2 linked regions of the Oleomonas cavernae genome follow. The protein of the gene in region 1 binds, or shares a complex with, the protein of each later gene. Links are inferred from orthologs where the notes say so. Each region holds a gene or a part of one and is shown in the gene's direction. Other genes may lie near its edges.

What was found.
Region 2: the proteins of accC (region 1) and accD are in contact, whole or in part, in a solved structure (PDB 8UXZ), measured with the Escherichia coli proteins. The link is inferred for Oleomonas cavernae from one-to-one orthologs.

The regions. Positions count from the first base shown.
Region 1 is NZ_QYUK01000011.1:1,995,117-2,011,971, forward strand. The notes cover bases 1,936-4,806. They hold accC (acetyl-CoA carboxylase biotin carboxylase subunit), read left to right. Parts: upstream 1,936-2,630; coding sequence 2,631-3,983; downstream 3,984-4,806. Other genes in these bases: aroQ (type II 3-dehydroquinate dehydratase), read left to right, coding at 1,936-2,125; accB (acetyl-CoA carboxylase biotin carboxyl carrier protein), read left to right, coding at 2,166-2,615; D3874_RS13425 (alpha/beta hydrolase), read right to left, coding at 4,098-4,806. Also shown: D3874_RS13405 (PAS domain S-box protein), read left to right, coding at 1-1,561; more of aroQ, read left to right, coding at 1,667-1,935; more of D3874_RS13425, read right to left, coding at 4,807-5,387; D3874_RS13430 (CopG family ribbon-helix-helix protein), read right to left, coding at 5,509-5,793; D3874_RS13440 (DUF2155 domain-containing protein), read right to left, coding at 6,548-7,102; outer membrane lipid asymmetry maintenance protein MlaD, read right to left, coding at 7,112-7,603; D3874_RS13450 (NADH:ubiquinone oxidoreductase subunit NDUFA12), read right to left, coding at 7,600-8,025; cobU (bifunctional adenosylcobinamide kinase/adenosylcobinamide-phosphate guanylyltransferase), read right to left, coding at 8,112-8,621; D3874_RS13460 (LysR family transcriptional regulator), read left to right, coding at 8,676-9,608; D3874_RS13465 (hypothetical protein), read left to right, coding at 9,784-10,134; D3874_RS13470 (formate dehydrogenase subunit gamma), read left to right, coding at 10,232-10,705; D3874_RS13475 (NADH-ubiquinone oxidoreductase-F iron-sulfur binding region domain-containing protein), read left to right, coding at 10,702-12,252; fdhF (formate dehydrogenase subunit alpha), read left to right, coding at 12,264-15,110; D3874_RS13485 (formate dehydrogenase subunit delta), read left to right, coding at 15,333-15,608; D3874_RS13490 (AMP nucleosidase), read left to right, coding at 15,673-16,855. UniProt on the Escherichia coli protein: This protein is a component of the acetyl coenzyme A carboxylase complex; first, biotin carboxylase catalyzes the carboxylation of the carrier protein and then the transcarboxylase transfers the carboxyl group to form malonyl-CoA.
Region 2 is NZ_QYUK01000008.1:83,044-87,457, forward strand. Bases 1,535-4,414 are described here. They hold accD (acetyl-CoA carboxylase, carboxyltransferase subunit beta), read left to right. Parts: upstream 1,535-2,472; coding sequence 2,473-3,357; downstream 3,358-4,414. Other genes in these bases: trpB (tryptophan synthase subunit beta), read left to right, coding at 1,535-1,621; trpA (tryptophan synthase subunit alpha), read left to right, coding at 1,618-2,454; D3874_RS00625 (bifunctional folylpolyglutamate synthase/dihydrofolate synthase), read left to right, coding at 3,524-4,414. In the rest of the region: D3874_RS00605 (phosphoribosylanthranilate isomerase), read left to right, coding at 1-390; more of trpB, read left to right, coding at 395-1,534.

The DNA.
Region 1 (16,855 bases):
CATGCGCGCGCTCATCAATACCGCGGTCGACGGCGTGATGATCATCGACGACCAGGGCCTTGTGCGGATCTACAACCCGGCCTGCCAGCGCCTGTTCGGCTATACCGCCGAGGAGGTGATCGGCAACAACGTGCGCATGCTCATGCCCGCCCCCTACCGTGCTGAACATGATGCCTACCTGGACAACTACCACAACACCGGGCAGCGCAAGATCATCGGCATCGGCCGCGAGGTGGTCGGGCAGCGCAAGGATGGCACCACCTTCCCCATGGAACTGTCGGTCGGCGAGACATTCGCCGAGGGCGAGAAGCTGTTCGTCGGCATCATTCGCGACATCACCGAACGCATTCGCGCGATCGAGGCGGTGACCTCGGCCCGGCAGGCGGAGGAGGCCAACCGGGCCAAGTCCAACTTCCTGGCCACCATGAGCCATGAACTGCGCACCCCCATGAACGGCATCCTGGGCATGACCGGATTGCTGCTGGACACGCCCCTGAGCACCGAACAGCGCAGCTATGCCGAGGCGGTGCAGAATTCGGGCGAGACCTTGATGACCTTGCTCAACAACCTCCTGGATCTGTCCAAGATCGAGGCCGGGCGTTTCGAGCTCTACGATCGGCCGTTCGACCCGGTCGACGTGCTGGACGGGATCGCCGCGATCTGGGAGACCCAGGCCCAGCGCAAGGGCCTGGATTTCTTCGTTTCCAAGGATCTGCGCGGCATCCACCAACTCGTCGGCGACCCCGATCGGCTGCGGCAGATCCTGGTCAACCTGGTCTCGAACGCGGTCAAGTTCACCTCGGCCGGTTTCGTCGCTCTGCGGGTGAAGCGCGAGACCGGCATCGGCCCCAAGGTGCTGCTGCGCTTCGAGATAAAGGATTCCGGCATCGGCATCGACGAGGAGGTACAGGGTCGCCTGTTCCGCAAGTTCGAGCAGGCCGATGCGGCCATCGCCCGCACCTATGGCGGGTCGGGCCTGGGCCTGGCGATCTGCCGGGAAATCGCCGGGCTGATGGGCGGCGACATCGGCGTAACCAGCCAGGCGGGCCGGGGGTCGACCTTCTGGGCAACCTTGCCGTTCGACATGGTTCAGGTCGAAGCGTTCCCGGAGAACACCGCCGCCGGCGCTCCCTCGCGCCAGGCGTTCGCCCCCGCCGCGACCGGCCCGTTGAGAATCCTGATCGCCGAGGATCACCCCTATAACCAGAAATTGATGGTGGCACGGCTCGGCGGCACCGGGCATCGCGTCACCGTGGCCAACAACGGGGTCGAGGCCGTCGAACGCGCGGGCAACGAGACCTACGATCTGATCCTGATGGATGTCCGCATGCCGGAAATGGACGGCATCGAGGCGACGTCGCATATCCGCAAGCTGCCGCATCCCTTCGGCGCCGTGCCGATCATCGCCGTTACCGCCCACGCCATGCGGGGCGACCGCGAGCGCTATATCGAAGCCGGCATGGACGATTACATTTCCAAGCCGGTGGACTTCGCTGCCCTGTCCCAGTTGATCGACAAGGTGCTCGAGCGCCACCGGCGGGTGCCGGTCCCGGCCGATTGAGGCGGCAACTGCCGGGTTTGCACCTGCTGGCCGCTGGCTGTAAGGTGCCATCGCCGCGGGCATGGCGATTCCCGGCGGACTTGCCACTAACAAGCCGGGGGGGCGATGCGGCCGATCGTTCTGGTGCTGAATGGACCCAACCTCAACCTGTTGGGACTCCGGGAACCCCACATCTATGGCCGCGACACCCTTGCCGGGATCAAGGCCATGGTCGAAGCCTGGGGCGAAAGCTTCGGCCTCGAGGTCGAATTTCACCAATCAAATCATGAAGGTGAGCTGATCGACTGGATCCATGCCGCGCGCGGCCGCGCGGCGGGAATCATCATCAATGCCGGCGCCTTCACCCACACCTCGATCGCCCTGATGGATGCGCTGCTGGCGTCCGAAGTACCGGCCATCGAGGTACATCTGAGCAACATCTTCCAGCGCGAGGCCTTCCGGCATCACTCTTATATCGCACTTGCAGCAAAGGGTGTGATATGTGGCCTCGGCGTTCAGGGTTATCTGCTGGCTCTGGAGGCAGTGAAGGGTTTGATCGGCCAGGATCCGCCCCCACGGAACTAACCGGCACCACACGCCGGATTAAAATCGGAGATTCCTTTTGATGGCGAAAATGTCGCTCGACAAGACGCTTATCCGCGAGCTGGCCGAGTTGTTGGCAGAAGCCGATCTGACCGAAATCGAGGTCAGTGAAAATGGCCGTTCCATCCGTGTCGCCCGCCAGGTGACGGTCATCGCCGGTGCGCCGGTTGCCGCCATGGCGCCTGCCGCCGCGGTCGCGGCCTCGACCGGGGCGGGCAATCCGCCGGCCCAGCCCGCCGGCACGCCGGTGACCTCGCCCATGGTCGGCACCGCCTATACGGCGCCCGAACCCGGCGCACCCGATTTCATCAAGCCGGGTGACCGGGTCTCGAAGGGCCAGACCCTGCTGATCGTCGAGGCCATGAAGACCATGAACCCGATTCCCGCGCCCCAGGCCGGGACCGTGGTCAAGGTCGCGGTGGCCAACGGCCAGCCCGTGGAATATGGCGAGATCCTCGTGATCCTCGAGTGAGGTTGAGGACACCCCATGTTCGATAAAGTCATGATCGCCAACCGTGGCGAGATCGCCTTGCGGATCCATCGGGCCTGCAAGGAAATGGGCATCTCGACGGTGGCGGTCCATTCGACCGCCGACGCCGATGCCATGCATGTCCGCCTGGCCGACGAGAGCGTGTGCATCGGCCCGCCGCCGTCGAACAAGAGCTACCTGAACATCCCGGCGCTGATCTCGGCGGCCGAGATCACCAATACCGACGCCATCCACCCCGGCTACGGCTTCCTGTCGGAAAATGCCAACTTCGCCCAGATCGTGGGCGAGCACGGCATCACTTTCATCGGCCCCAAGCCCGAGCACATCCGCGTCATGGGCGACAAGATCGTCGCCAAGAAGACGGCCAAGGAACTGGGCATCCCCGTGGTGCCGGGCTCGGAAGGCGGCGTGACCACCGAGGAACAGGCGATCGAGATCGCCAGGGAGATCGGCTTCCCGGTCCTGATCAAGGCGGCCTCGGGCGGCGGCGGCCGCGGCATGAAGGTCGCGCGCAGCGTCGACGAACTGGCCGTCGCCCTGTCGACCGCGCGGTCCGAGGCCAAGGCGGCCTTCGGCGACGACGCGGTCTATATCGAGAAGTACTTAGGGCAGCCCCGGCACATCGAGATCCAGGTGATCGCCGACAGCTTCGGCAATGTCGTGCATCTGGGCGAGCGCGACTGCTCGCTGCAGCGCCGCCACCAGAAGGTGCTGGAGGAAGCCCCCTCGCCCGCCCTGAACGTCGACGAGCGCAACCGCATCGGCAATGTCGTCGCCGACGCCATGCGTAAGCTGGGCTATCTGGGCGTGGGAACCGTCGAGTTCCTGTACGAGAACGGCGAGTTCTACTTCATCGAAATGAACACGCGCCTGCAGGTCGAACACCCGATCACCGAGGCAGTAACCGGCATCGACGTGGTGCGCGAGCAGATCCGGATCGCCGCCGGCGCGCCCCTGTCGTTCAGCCAGAGCGATATCGAATTCGCCGGCCACGCCATCGAGTGCCGGATCAACGCCGAGAACCCGGTGACCTTCACCCCGTCGCCCGGCCAGATCCTGGACTATCACCCGCCCGGCGGCCCCGGCGTGCGCATCGATTCGGCCGCCTATACCGGCTATCGCATCCCGCCCTATTACGACAGCCTGATCGGCAAGCTGATCGTCCACGGCAAGACCCGCAACGAATGCCTGATGCGGCTGCGCCGGGCGCTGGACGAATATGTCGTGGGCGGCATTGAGACGACGATCCCGCTGCACCAGCGCCTGATCGGCGAGCCCGACTTCCAGAACGGCGACTATCACATCCACTGGCTGGAACAATTCATCGCCCGCACCACCAAGGCGGAGTGAGGCGCAGGCTCAACCCTCGTCGGTTTCGGGCGGTGCGATATCCGCCCGAAGCGAACGCTGGTAGACCAGACCAACGCCGAGGGCCCGGCAACTGACGCGATTGACCCGGAGTCCTCATCCCTGCAAAAATTGTAGAAGCAAGCGGCTGACCTCCTCCGGCTGCTCCTGCTGTACCCAATGTCCGGCACCATCAACCAGATTAGTGCTCCGCCAACGAGTACACGCCACGGTTTGCATTCTCTCGAAGGCACCCGGATTTTGGTAGATACCCCAATCGCTCTTGCCAGCAATGTAGCAAGCGGGCACATCGATCGTACGGCCCGAAAACATCTCGAGCTCCGCCGTGTATTTGCCTTCAGCGCAGCGATACCATTGCAGTCCACCCTGAAATCCGGTCCGACCAAATTCGCGAGCGTACACGTCCAATTCGCCCTCGGTGAGCCACTTGCATGAGTCGATTTCTTGAGCTGATGGCATTTCTTCTGCAACCGTCTCAGCCATCCCTTTCCCGAGATCCATAATGTAATAGGTGGGCATTTTTGCCAGCTCGCTGGCCGTGAACGCGGTTAGTTTGAACGGCTGGTTTTTTTTCCAATCGGCGCTCTTGAAATGATAATATGCGCGCATGAAAGCGTGGATTCCTTGCGGGGCTCTCCACATATTTTCATTGGCCTCGCGTGTTCGGAAATATTGTTGATAGTGCTTTCGCGGTCGGTCTAGCTTTGCGAGGTCTTCAAAGATTTTTGAGGCAGCGGGCGCAACGGCCGGTGCCGTTGTATCGGCCGTATTGAACGGTAGTGGAGGCGAGCCACCAAATGGGGCGCTCATCAGGGCTACCGAACGGAACACGTCGGGGCGGATAATTGCGCAATATGCCGCGACTGGTGAACCGTAGTCATGTCCAACAACCGCGGCCACGGAGCGATAGCCCAGTGCCGAAGTTAATCCCAATGCATCTCTGACAAGGTTCGGAATGCGAAACGAGTCGAGATCGCCATCATACGCGTCATCCCACCCCGTGGTGCGTCCATAGCCCCGTTGATCGGGGGCAACGACGTGATACCCGGCGGCGGCCAAAGGCGGCATTACCTTGCGCCAACTGTAGGCGAGCTCCGGGAAGCCATGCAGGAGCAGGATACACTGGCGTTCCTTGGTCTCAAAACCGGCTTCTAGTACGTGCATCGCAAGACCATTGATGTTGGTGACAATGCGGGAGCGGACACCGGACGGGAGCGTGGAATTTCCGTAGGGCGGCAAGGTAGCTACATCTGTGCGAACGATGGCTGCGCGGATCCGATTTTGGGCGGCTGCCAAATCGCTTGCGGCCGCAGCAGAGACGCCTAGGCGAAGTCTCCGACGTGAAATGCTTGGCTTGCTGTCGGTAGTCGCCCTTTCGGTGTTCATCTCTTTTCTCCTCAAGTTGCCCGCGCGCGTTGCCTCGGCCTTCCAGAAAGACAGCCGCGTAATAGCGGCGGAACCAGCCCATATCCTCAAGGGCGGTGTCGAGGTAGACAACTTCCATCCGTCAACGGCGCTTCAGCGAGATGGCGGGCTTGGGCGCCGGCACTTCACCAGGGGTGTCCCAGCTTTCCATCCACCGGTGAACGGCCCCTTGCGACACGAACATGCCTTCGTCGGCCTTCGCGACGGCGTCTTTGGCCATCTGGCGCTTAGCTTCCGTGCTGGCCCGCAGATTCTCGATCGCCTGCGTGGCGATCCAGGCGGCCGAGCGGTCCTGCCGTTCGGCCTCGCGCTCGAGCCACGCCTTAAGGTCAGGATCAAGGCGCAAAGAGAAGCGGGAACTGGACATTGCGACCGACTTCCTTCGCTGGTCTAAAGCGTCAGACAATGTCCGACATTGTACGCCACTGTCCGATGGCCTCAACCCAACGGGCCGCCCTGGTGGGTCCTGCGGCATCCTTCGGCTGTAAATGCGACAAGGGCTCCGCTACGCTTGCGGCCGATGACAGAACTCACCCCCGCCCTATTGCTGCGTGCCTATGCCGCCGGCATCTTCCCGATGGCGGACCACGTCAAGGATCAGGAGCTGTTCTGGGTCGATCCCGATTGGCGCGGCGTCCTGCCGCTCGACCGTTTCCATATCCCGCGCAGCCTGGCCAAGGTGGTGCGCAGCGACCAGTTCCAGGTCACCATTGATCGTGACTTTGCCGCGGTCATCGCCGCTTGCGCGGCCTCGGCCCCGGGCGCCGGTCGACCTGGATCAGCCACCGCATTCGCGCCATGTACGAGGCGCTCTATGAACAGGGCCATGCCCACAGCGTGGAAACCCGCCTCGACGGCCGCCTGGTGGGCGGGCTCTACGGCGTGCGGCTGGGCGCCGCCTTCTTCGGCGAGAGCATGTTCAGCCGCGAGACCGATGCCTCGAAGGTCGCGCTGGTGCATCTGGTGGCGCGCCTGCAGGTCGGCGGTTTTCGCCTGCTCGATACCCAGTTCGTCACCAGCCACCTGATGCGCTTCGGCGCGGTCGAGGTCCCGCGCGAGACCTATCGCAAACGCCTGGCCGACGCCGTCGGCGGTTCGCCCGGCGAGTTCTTCGCGATGCCTCAGGGACTGCCGGGGGCCGCGGTCTTGCAGGCGGTGACCCAGACGTCATAGACCGGATGCTCGAGCGCCGACAAGGCCGGGCTCGACGCGAACATCCAGCCGGAAAAGACGGCGACCGCCGGCTGGCCGGGCGGGGTATCGGCGATTTCCAGGAAGGCCGAAGCCTCGGGCTTCTCGTCGGGCGGCGGGATCACGCATTTGCGCACGCGGATCGTCAGGGTCCCGAAGGTCGCCGTGCCGTCGAGCGGCACCTCGATCGTCGAGATACGGGCGGTGACCTTGTCCAGGCCCTGCAGCACGACGCCGACGACGCGGCCGGGCGTAGCGGGCAGCACGGGGACGGCGACGCCGCCGGCGGCGGGCGGCGGCGGGGGCGGCACCTCGGCGTCGCTGGGGACATCCTCGACCGGCGGGGCCGGGTCGGCAGGCTCGACCGGTTCGGCCGGCGGCGCGGCATCGCCCGGTGCCGGGGCCTGTGCCCAGCCGGAACCGGCGCCCAGCAGCGCAATCGCCGTCACCAGGGCAAAGGTGGTCGTCGGCCGCCTGCTGCGCACAATGATGCCTTAGGGGTTGGCCGGCGCCGGGGCCGGGCTGCCGCCGCCGGCGTTGCTGCCGTCGGCCGAACCGAAGACGGCACGGCTGATCAGCCCCATCAGGTCGACCGAGCTCTGCGTGTATTTGATCTCGCCGCCGGCCTGCAGCGGCTTGTCGCTGCCGCCCGGCTCGATCGCGATATAGGCGCCGCCCAGCAGGCCCTCCGAGGCGATCTTGGCCGAGCTGTCGTCAGGCAGTTCGATGCCGGCGGAGATGCTGAGGTGGACGGTGGCGCGGTAGGTCTTGGGGTCCAGGAGCTGGGCGGTCACGCTGCCGACCTTGATGCCGCTGATGCGCACGTCGGCCCCGGTCGGCAGGCCGTCAACCCGATCGAAGCGCGCCACCACATCGTAACCGCCACCGGTCCTGGCGCCGACATTGGTATAGGCGAAAATGAGAAACACCGCGGCCACGCCGATGACGACGGCGCCAATCAGGGTTTCGACCAGGTTCGAACTCATGGACTTGAACTTCCCTCGGCTTTGCGGCGGATTCGAGGCCGATCAGACCGGCGTCCAGGGCTCGTAGTCGCCGGTGGCGCGGGCGCGATGACCCGCGGTCGCCAGGCTCCCGGGGGGTGGTAGGCCGCGGCCGTACCGGTCAGGTTGGGCTGGTGCGGCTTTTCCCAGGTCTTCACCGGCAGCGGCTGTTCCGAGGGCGGCAGCGCGCTCATACCATGGAGCCAGGCATGCCATTCCGGCGGGATGCGGGTGGCATCGATCTCGCCGTTGTAGATCACCCAGCGGCGATCGCCGCCACGCTCGCGGTAATATTTGTTGCCCTGATCGTCCTTGCCGACGGCCTCGCCCTTGCGGCTGGTGAACCAGGCGGTCCCCAGGGTCGAATCGTGCCACCAGGTCAAGGCGCGCAAAAGGAACTTCATGGCCTGTCCGAACAGTGAAGGGTGTCTTGGCTTGTCCGCTCTTCTACCCTGCCAGGGGCCGGTAACGCAAATGCGAAACCCGGCCGTCACTTCAGCGTAAGAGGCAGGCCGGCCGCCAGGAACAGAACCCTGCCGGCGCGCGCGGCCAGGCGTTGATTCAGGCGCCCCGCCTCGTCGCGGAAGGCGCGGGCCAGGGCGTTGTCGGGCACGATGCCCAGCCCCACCTCGTTGGCGACCAGCACCACCGGCGCCGCGCGGCGGTCGAGCGCCGCTTCCAGGGCTTCGATGGCCGCCGTGATACCGTGCTCACCCAGCATCAGGTTGGTGAGCCAGAGGGTGAGGCAATCGACCAGGACCGTGGCCCCGGCAGGCGCGGCATCGAGCGCGCCCGCCAGGTCGAGCGGGGCCTCGACCGTCTGCCAGCCGTCGGCACGATCGGCCCGATGCCGGGCGATGCGCGCCACCATCTCGTCGTCAAAGGCCTGGGCCGTGGCGACATAGACCCAGGGCGCCGGGCCGGCGGTGACCAAACCCTCGGCATAGCGGCTCTTGCCCGATCGGGCGCCGCCCAGGACGAGCGTGAGGGGAATCGACATGGAGACTTCCAGCTTGGCTGCGCGCCCTTATAGTTTCGCACGAGACAGTGCGAAATGGCGAAGACACCGCCGGCAGGGCTGATGATCAACAAGCTGGAATTTCTTCTCGCCCTGTCGCGGGAACGCCACTTCGGCCGTGCCGCCGAGGCCTGCGGCGTCACCCAGCCGACCTTGTCGGCGGGGTTGAAGCAGATCGAGGGCGAATTGGGCGTCCTGCTGGTGCAGCGTGGCTCGCGCTTCCAGGGCTTCACGCCCGAGGGCGAGCGCGTGCTGGAATGGGCGCGCCGGCTGGTGGCCGATTCCCGGGCCATGTTCCAGGAGGTCGCGGCGATGAAGCAGGGCCTGGCCGGCCACATCAAGATCGCGGCGATCCCCACCGCCCTGCCGATGGTGCCCCTGCTGACCACGCCGTTCCGGGCGCTGTACCCGAAGGTGAATTTCACCATCCTGTCGCGCACCTCGGTCGAGGTCCTGGGCCTGCTGGAAAACCTGGAGATCGACGCCGGCCTCACCTACCTCGACAACGAGCCGCTGGGCCGGGTCACCACCGTGCCGCTCTATGACGAGCACTACCGCCTGCTGACCGCCCCGAACGCGGCCCTGGGCGACCGCGAACGGGTCACCTGGGCCGAGGTCGGCCAGGTGCCGCTGTGCCTGCTGACCCCCGACATGCAGAACCGGCGCATCATCGACCGCCTGCTGCGCGCGGCAGGCAGCGTCCCCTCGCCCACACTCGAGTCCAATTCGATGATCGTGCTCTTTGCCCATGTCCGCACCGGCCAATGGGCCAGCGTCATGCCGGCCAAGCTGGCGGATGCCCTGGGGCTGCCCGATCATGTGCGCTCGATCCCCATCATCAGCCCCGATGCCGCCCATACCATCGGCCTGGTGGTGCCGCACCGCGAGCCGATGACGCCCTTGACCGCCGCCCTGGTGCACCAGGCCCAGGTGATCGCGCCGACCATTCCCGATGACGACGTGGGGTAATGGCATCGATACGGTGCGTCCTTCGAGACGGCCCTCCGGGCCTCCTCAGGATGAGGAAAATCTTTTTGACATTAAAGACTTACCTCATCCTGAGGAGCCGTCGAAGACGGCGTCTCGAAGGACGCACAGTGCTGATCCATCTGTTATCCTCGACGGCGTGATAGGGGGACATCCCATGACCCAGCAGACACCCTGGTTCCTGATCCTGAAGCCCGGTGACGAAAACCTGCCGGGGTCACCCTGGCACCGGGCCGGCGCGCACTCGCGGGGCAAGGTCGTGGTGCTGCCGGTGTGGCCCATGGGCTGGGTGCTGCTGGGCGCCTTCATCGCCTCGATCATCGCCGTGCCGCTGGTCATCTGGCTGGTGCTGTTCACGGGCGACATGGTCGATGTCGTCCTTGCCGCCGTCCTCACCGTGATCGCCGTGGGCGGTGATATTCTGGCGTTAATCTTTCTGATCAAAAATACCAGCGCAAGATGGACACCCGAATTGGCCGCCAGCCTGAAGGCCCGGCAGGATCGATAGAGGCGTTCTATCGCAACACGCGTTTTACCCCCTTGATCTCAATGGCTGATCAACCCAGCCTAGGGGTCGGAAGCGTCAAGTTGAGGCTGGAGAGTCAATGCCCCAGGCGGGATTGGTCAATGCCGAGCGCATTGCCGAGGTCATCGAGCACTACGCTCACATGGAGGGCGCGGCACTGCCCATGCTGCATGGCCTGCAGGAGCGCTTTGGCCATGTGCCCGAGGCTGCCGTGCCCATGGTGGCCGAGGCATTGAACCGCTCGCGCGCCGAGATCCACGGCGTCGTCACCTTCTATCACGATTTCCGCGAGGCGCCGGCCGGGCGCCACGTGGTCAAGGTCTGCCGGGCCGAGGCCTGCCAGTCGATGGGCGGCGAGGCCGTTGCCGCGCGCCTGGCAAGCCAACTGGGTGTCGGCTGGGGCGAGACCTCGCCCGATGGCCGGGTAACCCTCGAGGCGACCTATTGCCTGGGCCTGTGCGCCTGCGCCCCCTCGGCCATGGTCGACGGGCAATTGATCGGCCGGCTGGACAGCGACGCCGCCGATGCGATCGTGGCGGAGGTGGCGCGATGACCGTCACCATCTACGTCCCCCGCGACGCCGGGGCGCTGGCCGTCGGCGCCGACGCGGTGGCGGCGGCGATCACCAAGGAAGCCGCAGCCCGGGGTATCAGCGTTCGCCTGGTGCGCAACGGCTCGCGCGGGCTCTACTGGCTGGAACCCCTGGTCGAGGTGGAGACCCTGGCGGGCCGTGTCGCCTATGGCCCGGTGCAGGCCCGTGACATCCCCGGCCTGTTCGAGCAGGGCCTGTCGCAGGGCCGCGGCGACAGCCTTGGCCTGACGGAAGAGATCCCCTTCCTGAAGCGCCAGACCCGTTTCACCTTCGCCCGCTGCGGCATCACCGATCCCCTGTCGCTGGACGACTACCGCGCCCATGACGGCCTCAAAGGCCTGGCGCGGGCGGTGGCGATGACGCCGGCGGAAATCGTCGCGGAGGTCACCCGGTCGGGCCTGCGCGGGCGCGGCGGGGCGGGCTTTCCCACCGGCATCAAGTGGAAGACGGTGATGGACGCCAGGGGCGCCCAGAAATACATCGTCGCCAATGCCGACGAGGGCGACAGCGGCACCTTCGCCGACCGCATGCTGATGGAGGGCGATCCCTTCGTTCTGATCGAGGGCATGGCCATCGCCGGCCTCGCCGTGGGCGCCACCAAGGGTTACATCTACACCCGGTCGGAATATCCCCATGCCATCGCGGTGATGAACCAGGCGCTGGAGATCGCCCGCGCGGCCGGCATCCTGGGGCCGGACGTGCTGGGCAGCGGCCGGGCCTATGACATGGAAGTGCGGGTCGGCGCCGGCGCCTATGTCTGCGGCGAGGAAACCGCCCTGCTGGAGAGCCTGGAGGGCAAGCGCGGCCAGGTCCGCGCCAAGCCGCCCCTGCCCGCCCACCAGGGCCTGTTCGGCAAGCCGACCGTGATCAACAACGTGATCTCGCTGGCCTCGGTCCCCTTCATCCTGGACCAGGGCGCGGAAGCCTACGCCGCCGTCGGCATGGGCCGGTCGCGCGGGACCATGCCGATCCAACTGGCCGGCAACATCCGTCATGGCGGGCTCTACGAGGTCGGCTTTGGCGTGACGCTGGGCGACCTGGTCGAGGAGATCGGCGGCGGCACGGCCACCGGCCGGCCGGTGAAGGCGGTGCAGGTAGGCGGCCCGCTGGGCGCCTATTTTCCCCCGGCCCTGTTCGACACGCCGTTCGACTACGAAGCCTTTGCCGCCCGCGACGGCCTGATCGGCCACGGCGGCGTGGTGGTATTCGACGACACGGTGCAGATGGCTAAACAGGCCCGCTTCGCCATGGAATTCTGCGCGATCGAGAGCTGCGGCAAGTGCACGCCCTGCCGCATCGGCTCGACCCGCGGGGCCGAGACGGTGGACAAGATCATGGCCGGGATCGAGCCGGCGGCCAATCTGGCCCTGCTCGAAGACCTGTGCAACACCATGAAATTCGGTTCGCTCTGCGCCCTGGGCGGTTTCACGCCCTATCCGGTGATGAGCGCGATCAACCATTTTCCCGACGACTTCGTGGCGCCACCCCGCGCCCAGGCCGCCGAGTAAGGAGACAGCCCATGTCCCTCGTCGAAGAAATCGACTACGGCACGCCGGCCTCGAAGGCCCAGGCCACCGTCCACCTGACCATCGACGGCAACGCCGTGACAGTGCCGGCCGGTACCTCGATCATGCGTGCCGCCAAGGAGATGGGCACCAAGATCCCCAAGCTGTGCGCGACCGACATGGTCGAGGCTTTCGGGTCGTGCCGCATGTGCCTGGTCGAGATCGAGGGCCGCAACGGCACCCCGGCCTCGTGCACCACGCCGGTCATGGACGGCATGGTGGTGCGCACCCAGACCGATCGCCTGAAGCGTCTGCGCAAGGGCGTGATGGAACTCTATATCTCCGACCATCCGCTCGACTGCCTGACCTGTGCCGCCAATGGCGACTGCGAATTGCAGGACATGGCCGGCGCGGTCGGCCTGCGCGACGTGCGCTACGGCTATGCCGGCGACAATCACCTGGGCATGACCAAGGATACGTCCAACCCCTATTTCGACTACGACCCGTCCAAGTGCATCGTCTGTTCGCGCTGCGTGCGGGCCTGCGAGGAAGTCCAGGGCACCTTTGCCCTGACCATCGAGGCGCGCGGTTTCGAGAGCCGGGTGTCGCCCGGCATGCACGAGCAGTTCCTCGATTCCGAGTGCGTTTCGTGCGGGGCCTGCGTCCAGGCCTGCCCGACCGCGACCTTGACCGAGAAATCGGTGATCGAGATCGGCCAGCCGGAGCATTCCGTGGTCACCACCTGCGCCTATTGCGGGGTGGGCTGCACCTTCAAGGCCGAGATGCGGGGCGAGGAACTGGTCCGCATGGTGCCGTTCAAGGACGGCAAGGCCAATCGCGGCCATTCCTGCGTCAAGGGCCGCTTCGCCTGGGGTTACGCGACCCACAAGGAGCGGATCCTGAACCCGATGGTGCGGGCCAAGATCACCGATCCCTGGCAGGAAGTGACCTGGGACGAGGCCTTCGCTCATGTCGCCGCCGAGTTCAAGCGCATCCAGGCCAAGTACGGCAAGGAATCGATCGGCGGCATCACCTCGTCACGCTGCACCAACGAGGAGACCTACCTGGTTCAGAAGCTGATCCGGGCGGGCTTCGGCAACAACAATGTCGATACCTGCGCCCGGGTCTGCCATTCGCCCACCGGCTATGGCCTGAAGACCACTTTCGGCACCTCGGCCGGCACCCAGGATTTCGACTCGGTCGAACATGCCGACGTGGTCATGATCATCGGCGCCAACCCGACCGACGGCCACCCGGTGTTCGCCTCGCGCCTGAAAAAGCGCCTGCGCCAGGGTGCCAAGCTGATCATCGTCGATCCCCGGCGCATCGACCTGGTGCGCACGCCCCATGTCGAGGCGGCGCACCACCTGCCCCTGCGCCCCGGCACCAATGTCGCGGTCGTCACCGCGCTGGCCCATGTCGTGGTGACGGAAGGCCTGGTCGACGAGGCCTTCGTGCGCGAGCGCTGCGATTGGTCGGAATTCCAGGATTGGGCCGCCTTCGTCTCCGACCCGCGCCACGGCCCGGAAGAGGTCGAGAAGCTGTCGGGCGTGCCGGCCGACGAGATCCGCCAGGCCGCGCGGCTGTTTGCCACCGGCGGCAACGGCGCGATCTATTACGGCTTAGGGGTAACCGAGCACAGCCAGGGCTCGACCACCGTGATGGCGATCGCCAACCTGGCAATGGCGACCGGCAACATCGGCCGCGAGGGTGTCGGCGTGAACCCGCTGCGCGGCCAGAACAATGTCCAGGGCGCCTGCGACATGGGCTCGTTCCCGCATGAGCTGCCCGGCTACCGCCACATCTCGGACGATGCCACCCGTGACATCTTCGAGAAGCTGTGGGGGGTTACGCTCAACAACGAGCCGGGCCTGCGCATTCCCAACATGTTCGATGCCGCCCTCGAAGGCACTTTCATGGGCATGTACATCCAGGGCGAGGACATCGTCCAGTCCGACCCCAACACGACCCACGTCACCGCGGCGCTCAGCGCGATGGAATGCATCGTCGTCCACGACCTGTTCCTGAACGAGACCGCGGACTATGCCCACGTCTTCCTGCCGGGTTCGAGCTTCCTGGAGAAGGACGGCACCTTCACCAATGCCGAGCGGCGCATCAACCGCGTGCGCAAGGTGATGAGCCCGAAGAACGGCCTGGCCGACTGGGAAGTGACGCAGGCCCTGGCCCGGGCCATGGGCATGAGGATGGACTATGCCCATCCGTCGCAGATCATGGACGAGATCGCGGCCACCACGCCCAGCTTCGCCGGCGTCTCCTATGCCAAGCTCGACGAATTGGGCTCGGTGCAATGGCCGTGCAACGAGAAGGCGCCGGAAGGCACGCCGGTGATGCACATCGGCGGCTTTGCCGGCGGCAAGGGCAAGTTCGTCATCACCGAATATGTGCCCACGGACGAGAAGACCGGCCCGCGCTTCCCCCTGCTGCTGACCACCGGCCGTATTCTCAGCCAGTACAATGTCGGCGCCCAGACCCGGCGGACCCAGAACGTGGTCTGGCACGGCGAGGACCGCCTGGAGATCCACCCCCACGACGCCGAGCAGCGTGGGGTGAAGGAGGGCGACTGGGTGAAGCTGCAAAGCCGCTCGGGCGAGACCTCCCTGCGCGCGCTGATCACCGACCGCGTGGCACCGGGCGTGGTCTACACCACCTTCCACCACCCCGACACCCAGGCCAATGTCATCACCAGCGAATTCTCCGACTGGGCCACCAACTGCCCCGAATACAAGGTGACCGCGGTGCAGGTCTCGCCCTCCAACGGCCCGACCGACTGGCAGGAGCAATACCGCGAGCATTCGGCGCAGGCCCGCCGGATCATCCCGGGCCGGGACGCGGCGGAGTGATCGGGATGGTTAAGCTCCCCGGCCCCGCTACACAAAGCCCTCTCCTCCACGGGAGGAGAGGGTTGGGTGAGGAGGTCGTGGGGGCAAAATGCCGGCATCTCGAGACGGCCCGACCCACCTCCCCCAACCCCTCGCCTGCCAAGCGGGCGGAGGGGAGTAGAAAATCAAGTTTGCTGACCGTCATCCCGGCGCAGGCCGGGATCCATTCTGGGGCAGCGCGCGATGTCGCAATGGATCCCGGCCTTCGCCGGGATGACCGCCGTTTTGGAGGGCCTTGCCATGCAGGCTGAAAAGCTCGTCTACATGGCCAACCAGATCGCCGCCTTCTTCAAGGCCCAGGGCGAGGCCAAGGCGCCGGCCGGGATCGCCGACCATATGGCAAAATTCTGGGATCCCCGGATGCGCAAGGCCATCCTTGCCCATGAGGCCACTGGGGGTGAAGGCCTTGATCCCCTCGCCCTCAAGGCATTGGACTTGCTGAAGCCCAAGCAGGCCTGAACGCCGGACGATGATTGACCTGTCGCGGCCCGCAGCCTAAAGCGGGTTGGCGAGGGTCCCGACGATGAACGACAGAATCAGTCCGGCAGTGTGCATTTCGCCCGAACCCATCGAGCTTGGCGAATTCACCGATGCCGCGGCGGCGGTGGCCCGGCTCGAAGCGATCTACGCCCGCAATACCGCCTTCATCCGCGGCTATTTCGAGGCCTTCCTGAAGGGCGAGGTGCCGCAGGGCCGGGTTCGCGCCTGCTATCCCCAGTTGCGCTTTACCACGACCAGTTTCGGCCAGGTCGACTCGCGCCTGTCCTATGGCCATGTCCCGGCGCCGGGCGTCTACGAGACGACGATCTCCCAGCCCGACCTGTTCCGCAATTACCTGACCGAGCAGCTTGCGCTGCTGGTCGGCAATCACGGCATGCCGGTCGAGGTGAGCGAGAGCGAGGTGCCCATCCCCCTGCACTTCGCCCTGCCCGAAGGCGCCCATGTGGAAGGTGCCGTGGCCGAGGCCCTGCCCCGCCCGTTGCGCGATGTCTTCGATGTGCCCGACCTGTCGATCACCGACGATGCCATCGTCAATGGCACCTTGCAGTTCCCCTTCGGTGCACCGCTGCCGCTGGCGCCGTTCACGGCGCCGCGGGTGGATTACTCGCTGCACCGGCTGCGTCACTACACCGCCACCTCGCCGGTGCATTTCCAGAACTTCGTGCTGTTCACCAACTACCAGTTCTATGTCGACGAATTCACCGCCCGGGCCCGCGCCCTGATGGCCAGCGGCGACGGCGAATACACGGCCTTCGTCGAACCCGGCAATGTCGTCACCCGGGCGGGCGACGGCGCCGCCGTGGGCCTGCCGCCGCCCCTGCTGCCGCAGATGCCGGCCTATCACCTGGTGCGGCCCGACAATTCCGGCATCACCCTGGTCAACATCGGCGTCGGGCCGTCGAATGCCAAGACCGCGACCGACCATATCGCCGTCCTGCGCCCCCACGCCTGGATGATGCTGGGCCATTGCGCCGGCCTGCAGAATTCGCAGAAGCTGGGCGACTATGTGCTCGCCCATGGTTACGTGCGCGAAGACCATGTGCTGGACGCCGACCTGCCGACCTGGGTGCCGGTGCCGCCGCTGGCCGAAATCCAGGTCGCCCTGGAACAGGCGGTGGCCGAGGTCACCGGGCTGGAGGGCTGGGAGCTGAAGCGCATCATGCGCACCGGCACGGTCGCGACCATCGACAACCGCAACTGGGAAC
Region 2 (4,414 bases), on another replicon or contig:
CGCGAGACGCCGGAACGGGTGGCGGCGATCGGCAGCCGCTTCGGCCTACCCGTGATGAAGGCGGTCGGGATCGCCGGCCCGGAGGATGTGGCGATCGCGCACGCCCACGAGGTGGTGGCCGACCTGTTGCTCCTCGACGCCAAACCGCCTAAGAAAGGCCTTCCCGGGGGGAATGGCCTGGTTTTCGACTGGCAGCTTATTGCCGGCGAGGCCTGGAAAAAGCCCTGGTTCCTGGCTGGCGGCCTGACGCCCGACAATGTCACCCTGGCGATCCGCACGGCGGGCGCCCCGGCGGTGGACGTGTCGAGCGGCGTCGAGCGTGCCCCGGGGGTGAAGGATCTCGACCTGATCGCGGCATTCCTGGCCGCGGTCGCGTCCGTTGAAGGATGATTTGATGGCCAAGGCGCCCCTGACGACGCCCAATTCCTACCGTGAAGGCCCCGACGAGCAGGGTCACTTCGGCATCTATGGCGGCCGTTATGTCGCCGAGACCTTGATGCCGCTGATCCTGGACCTGGAGAAGGCCTACGAGACCGCGCGCCACGATCCCGCCTTCCGCAGCGAACTCGACTATTTCCTGGAACATTACGTCGGCCGGCCCAGCCCGCTCTATTTCGCACAGCGCCTGACGGAGCACTTCGGCGGCGCCAAGATCTACCTGAAGCGCGAAGAGCTGAACCATACCGGCGCGCACAAGATCAACAATTGCATGGGCCAGATCCTGCTGGCCCGGCGCATGGGCAAGACGCGCATCATCGCCGAGACCGGGGCCGGCCAGCACGGCGTCGCCACCGCCACCGTGGCCGCCCGCTTCGGCCTGCCCTGTACCATCTACATGGGCAAGACCGACATCGAGCGGCAAAGCCCCAATGTCTTCCGCATGAAGCTGCTGGGCGCCGAGGTGATCCCGGTGACCAGCGGTTCGCAGACCCTGAAGGACGCCATGAACGAGGCGTTGCGCGACTGGGTCACCCGCGTCGACGAGACCTTCTACATCATCGGCACGGTCGCCGGCCCTCACCCCTACCCGGCCATGGTGCGCGATTTCCAGGCGGTGATCGGCACCGAGGCCAAGGCCCAGATGTTCAAGGCGGAAGGCCGCCTGCCCGATACCCTGGTCGCCTGTGTCGGCGGCGGTTCCAATGCCATCGGCCTGTTCTATCCCTTCCTGGACGACAAGACGGTGGCAATCGATGCCGTCGAGGCCGCCGGCCACGGTATCGAGACCGGCAAGCACGCCGCCTCGCTGGCCGCCGGGCGGCCGGGCGTGCTGCACGGCAACCGCACCTATCTGCTGCAGGACGACGACGGCCAGATCATCGAGGCGCATTCGATCTCGGCCGGGCTCGACTATCCCGGCATCGGCCCGGAACATTCCTGGTTGCACGACATCGGCCGGGTGAATTTCGTCTCGGCCACCGACATGGAGGCGCTGGACGCCTTCCAGCTCTGCGCCAAGCTCGAAGGCATCATCCCGGCGCTGGAATCGGCCCATGCCCTGGCCCATGTCGGCCGCATCGCGCCCAAGCTGCCCAAGGACCACATCATCCTGGTCAACCTGAGCGGCCGGGGCGACAAGGACATCTTCACCGTCGCCAGCGCGCTTGGAGCGAAATTGTGACCGTCGCCCGTATCGATGCCCGTTTCGCTGCCCTGAAGGACGAAGGCCGCCCCGGCCTGGTGGTGTTCGTGACCGCCGGCGACCCGGACCTGGAAACCTCGCTGGAGGTGATCAAGGCCCTGCCCGCGGCAGGGGCCGACGTGATCGAGATCGGCATGCCCTTCACCGATCCCATGGCCGACGGCCCGGCGATCCAGGCCAGCGGCCTGCGGGCCCTGGGCGGCGGGCAGACCCTGCGCAAGACGCTGGACCTGGTGCGGCGTTTCCGCGAGGGCGACAAGGCCACGCCGATCATCCTGATGGGCTACTACAACCCGATCTATTCCTATGGCGTGCCGAAGTTCCTGGCCGATGCCAACGCCGCCGGCATCGACGGGCTGATCGTGGTCGACCTGCCGGCCGAGGAAGACGACGAGTTGTGCCTGCCGGCGCTGGCGGCAGAGATCGCCTTCATCCGCCTGGCGACGCCCACCACCGACGACAAGCGCCTGCCCACGGTGCTGACCAATACCAGCGGCTTCGTCTACTACGTCTCGATCACCGGCATCACCGGCGCGGCCAGCCCCGATGCCACCAAGGTGGGGGCCGCGGTCGCGCGCATCCGCCGCCATACCGACCTGCCGATCGCGGTGGGCTTTGGTATCAATTCGCCCGAGCAGGCGGCAGCGATCGTCGAATATGCCGACGCGGCGGTGGTCGGCAGTGCCGTGGTCTCGCTGATCGGCAAGGCCGCGGCGGAAGGTGTTTCGGGCGCGCCGGTGGCGGCCCGGGTCAGTGAATTCGTGGCGCGTCTGGCCGCCGGCGTGCGCGGCGTGAAGCGCAACGCCGCCTAACAGTTCGAGGATCCAAGCATGGCGAATTGGCTGAACGACGTCGTCCGTCCCAAGATCCGGGCCGCCTTCGTCAAGCGCGACACGCCCGACAACCTGTGGACCAAGTGCCCCGGTTGCGGCCAGATGCTGTTCCACCGCGAACTGGCCGAGAACCTGAACGTCTGCCACCATTGCGGTCACCACATGCGCTTTGGCCTGAGCGAGCGCATCGAGCTGATCCTCGACCCCGGCTTCACCCTGGTGCCGATCCCCGAGGTCCAGCTCGACCCGCTGAAATTCCGCGATGAGAAGCGTTACACCGACCGCCTGAAGGACGCCCGGGCCAAGACCGGGCAGAACGATGCCATGGCGGTGGCCTATGGCACGGTCAACGGCCTGGGTGCCGTCCTGGCGGTACAGAATTTCGCCTTCATGGGCGGCTCCATGGGTCTGGCGGTGGGCGAGGCCCTGATCGCCGCGGCCGAACGGGCCGTCGATCACGGCGTGCCCCTGATCGTGGTTACCGCGGCCGGCGGCGCCCGCATGCAGGAAGGCATTCTCTCCCTGATGCAGATGCCGCGGTCAACCGTCGCGGTCGAAATGCTGCGCGATGCGAAGCTGCCCTATATCGTGGTGCTCACCGATCCGACCACCGGCGGCGTGACAGCGTCGTTCGCCATGCTGGGCGACATCCAGATGGCCGAGCCGGGTGCCCTGATCGGCTTTGCCGGCCAGCGCGTGATCGAGCAGACCATTCGCGAGAAACTGCCCGAAGGCTTCCAGCGTGCCGAATACCTGCTGGAACACGGCATCATCGACATGGTGGTGCCGCGCAAGGAAATGAAGGAACGGCTGACCAAGGTGGTCTCGCTCCTGATGAACCGGCGGCCGCCGCCAGCGGTGAAGCTGCCGGCGCGGGCCTGACCAAAAAAGCCCTCTCCGCCCTTCAGGGGGGAGAGGGTTGGGTGAGGTGGGTCGACGGCGTAGAGCTCACTCGTTCCACCCACCACCTCACCCTTCCCATCGCCTACCGGCGATGGGCCCCTTCCCTCTCCCCCGCAAGCGGCGGAGAGGGATTTTACGGGTTACCATGACCTCCGACCTCGTCCTTGAACGCCTGACCCGGCTGCATCCCAAGAAGATCGACCTGTCGCTGGGGCGGATGGAGCGGCTGCTGGCGCGCCTGGGGCATCCCGAGCGCGACCTGCCGCCGGTGATTCATGTCGCCGGGACCAACGGCAAGGGCTCGACCGTCGCCTATCTGCGCGCGATCGGGGAGGCGGCGGGCCTGCGGGTCCATGCCTATACCTCGCCCCACCTGGTGCGCTTCCACGAGCGCATCCGGCTGGCCGGGCAGTTGATCGACGAGGCGGCGCTGATCGCCCTGCTGGAGGAATGCGAGCGGGCCAATGGCGAGGCGCCGATCACCTTCTTCGAGGTGACCACCGCCGCGGCCTTCCTGGCTTTCGCGCGCAATCCCGCCGACCTGCTGCTGCTCGAGGTCGGCCTGGGCGGGCGGCTGGATGCGACCAATGTGGTGGCGCGGCCGCACTTGAGCGTGATCACACCGGTCGACCTCGACCATCGGGAGTTCCTGGGCGACGACATCAAGGCAATCGCCGCCGAGAAGGCCGGCATCCTGAAGCCCGACGTGCCCGCCGTGATCGGCCCGCAGCCGGCCGAGGCCCTGGGCGTGATCGCGGCGCAGGCGGACCTGCTGGACGCGCCGCTGATCATTGCCGGCATCGATTTCCAATATGCCGCGACCGACGAGGGCTTCCGCTTCGCGCGGCCGGGACAGCCGGCCTGGCACCTGCCACGGCCCAGCCTGGCCGGGCCGCACCAGATCGCCAATGCCGCGACCGCCGCCGCCGCTGCCCTGCTGCTGGACCTGCCGGCGCCGGCGATCGAGGCCGGGATTGCCGGTGCGCAGTGGCCGGCCCGGCTGCAACGCCTGAAAACCGGGCCGCTGGTCGCGCTG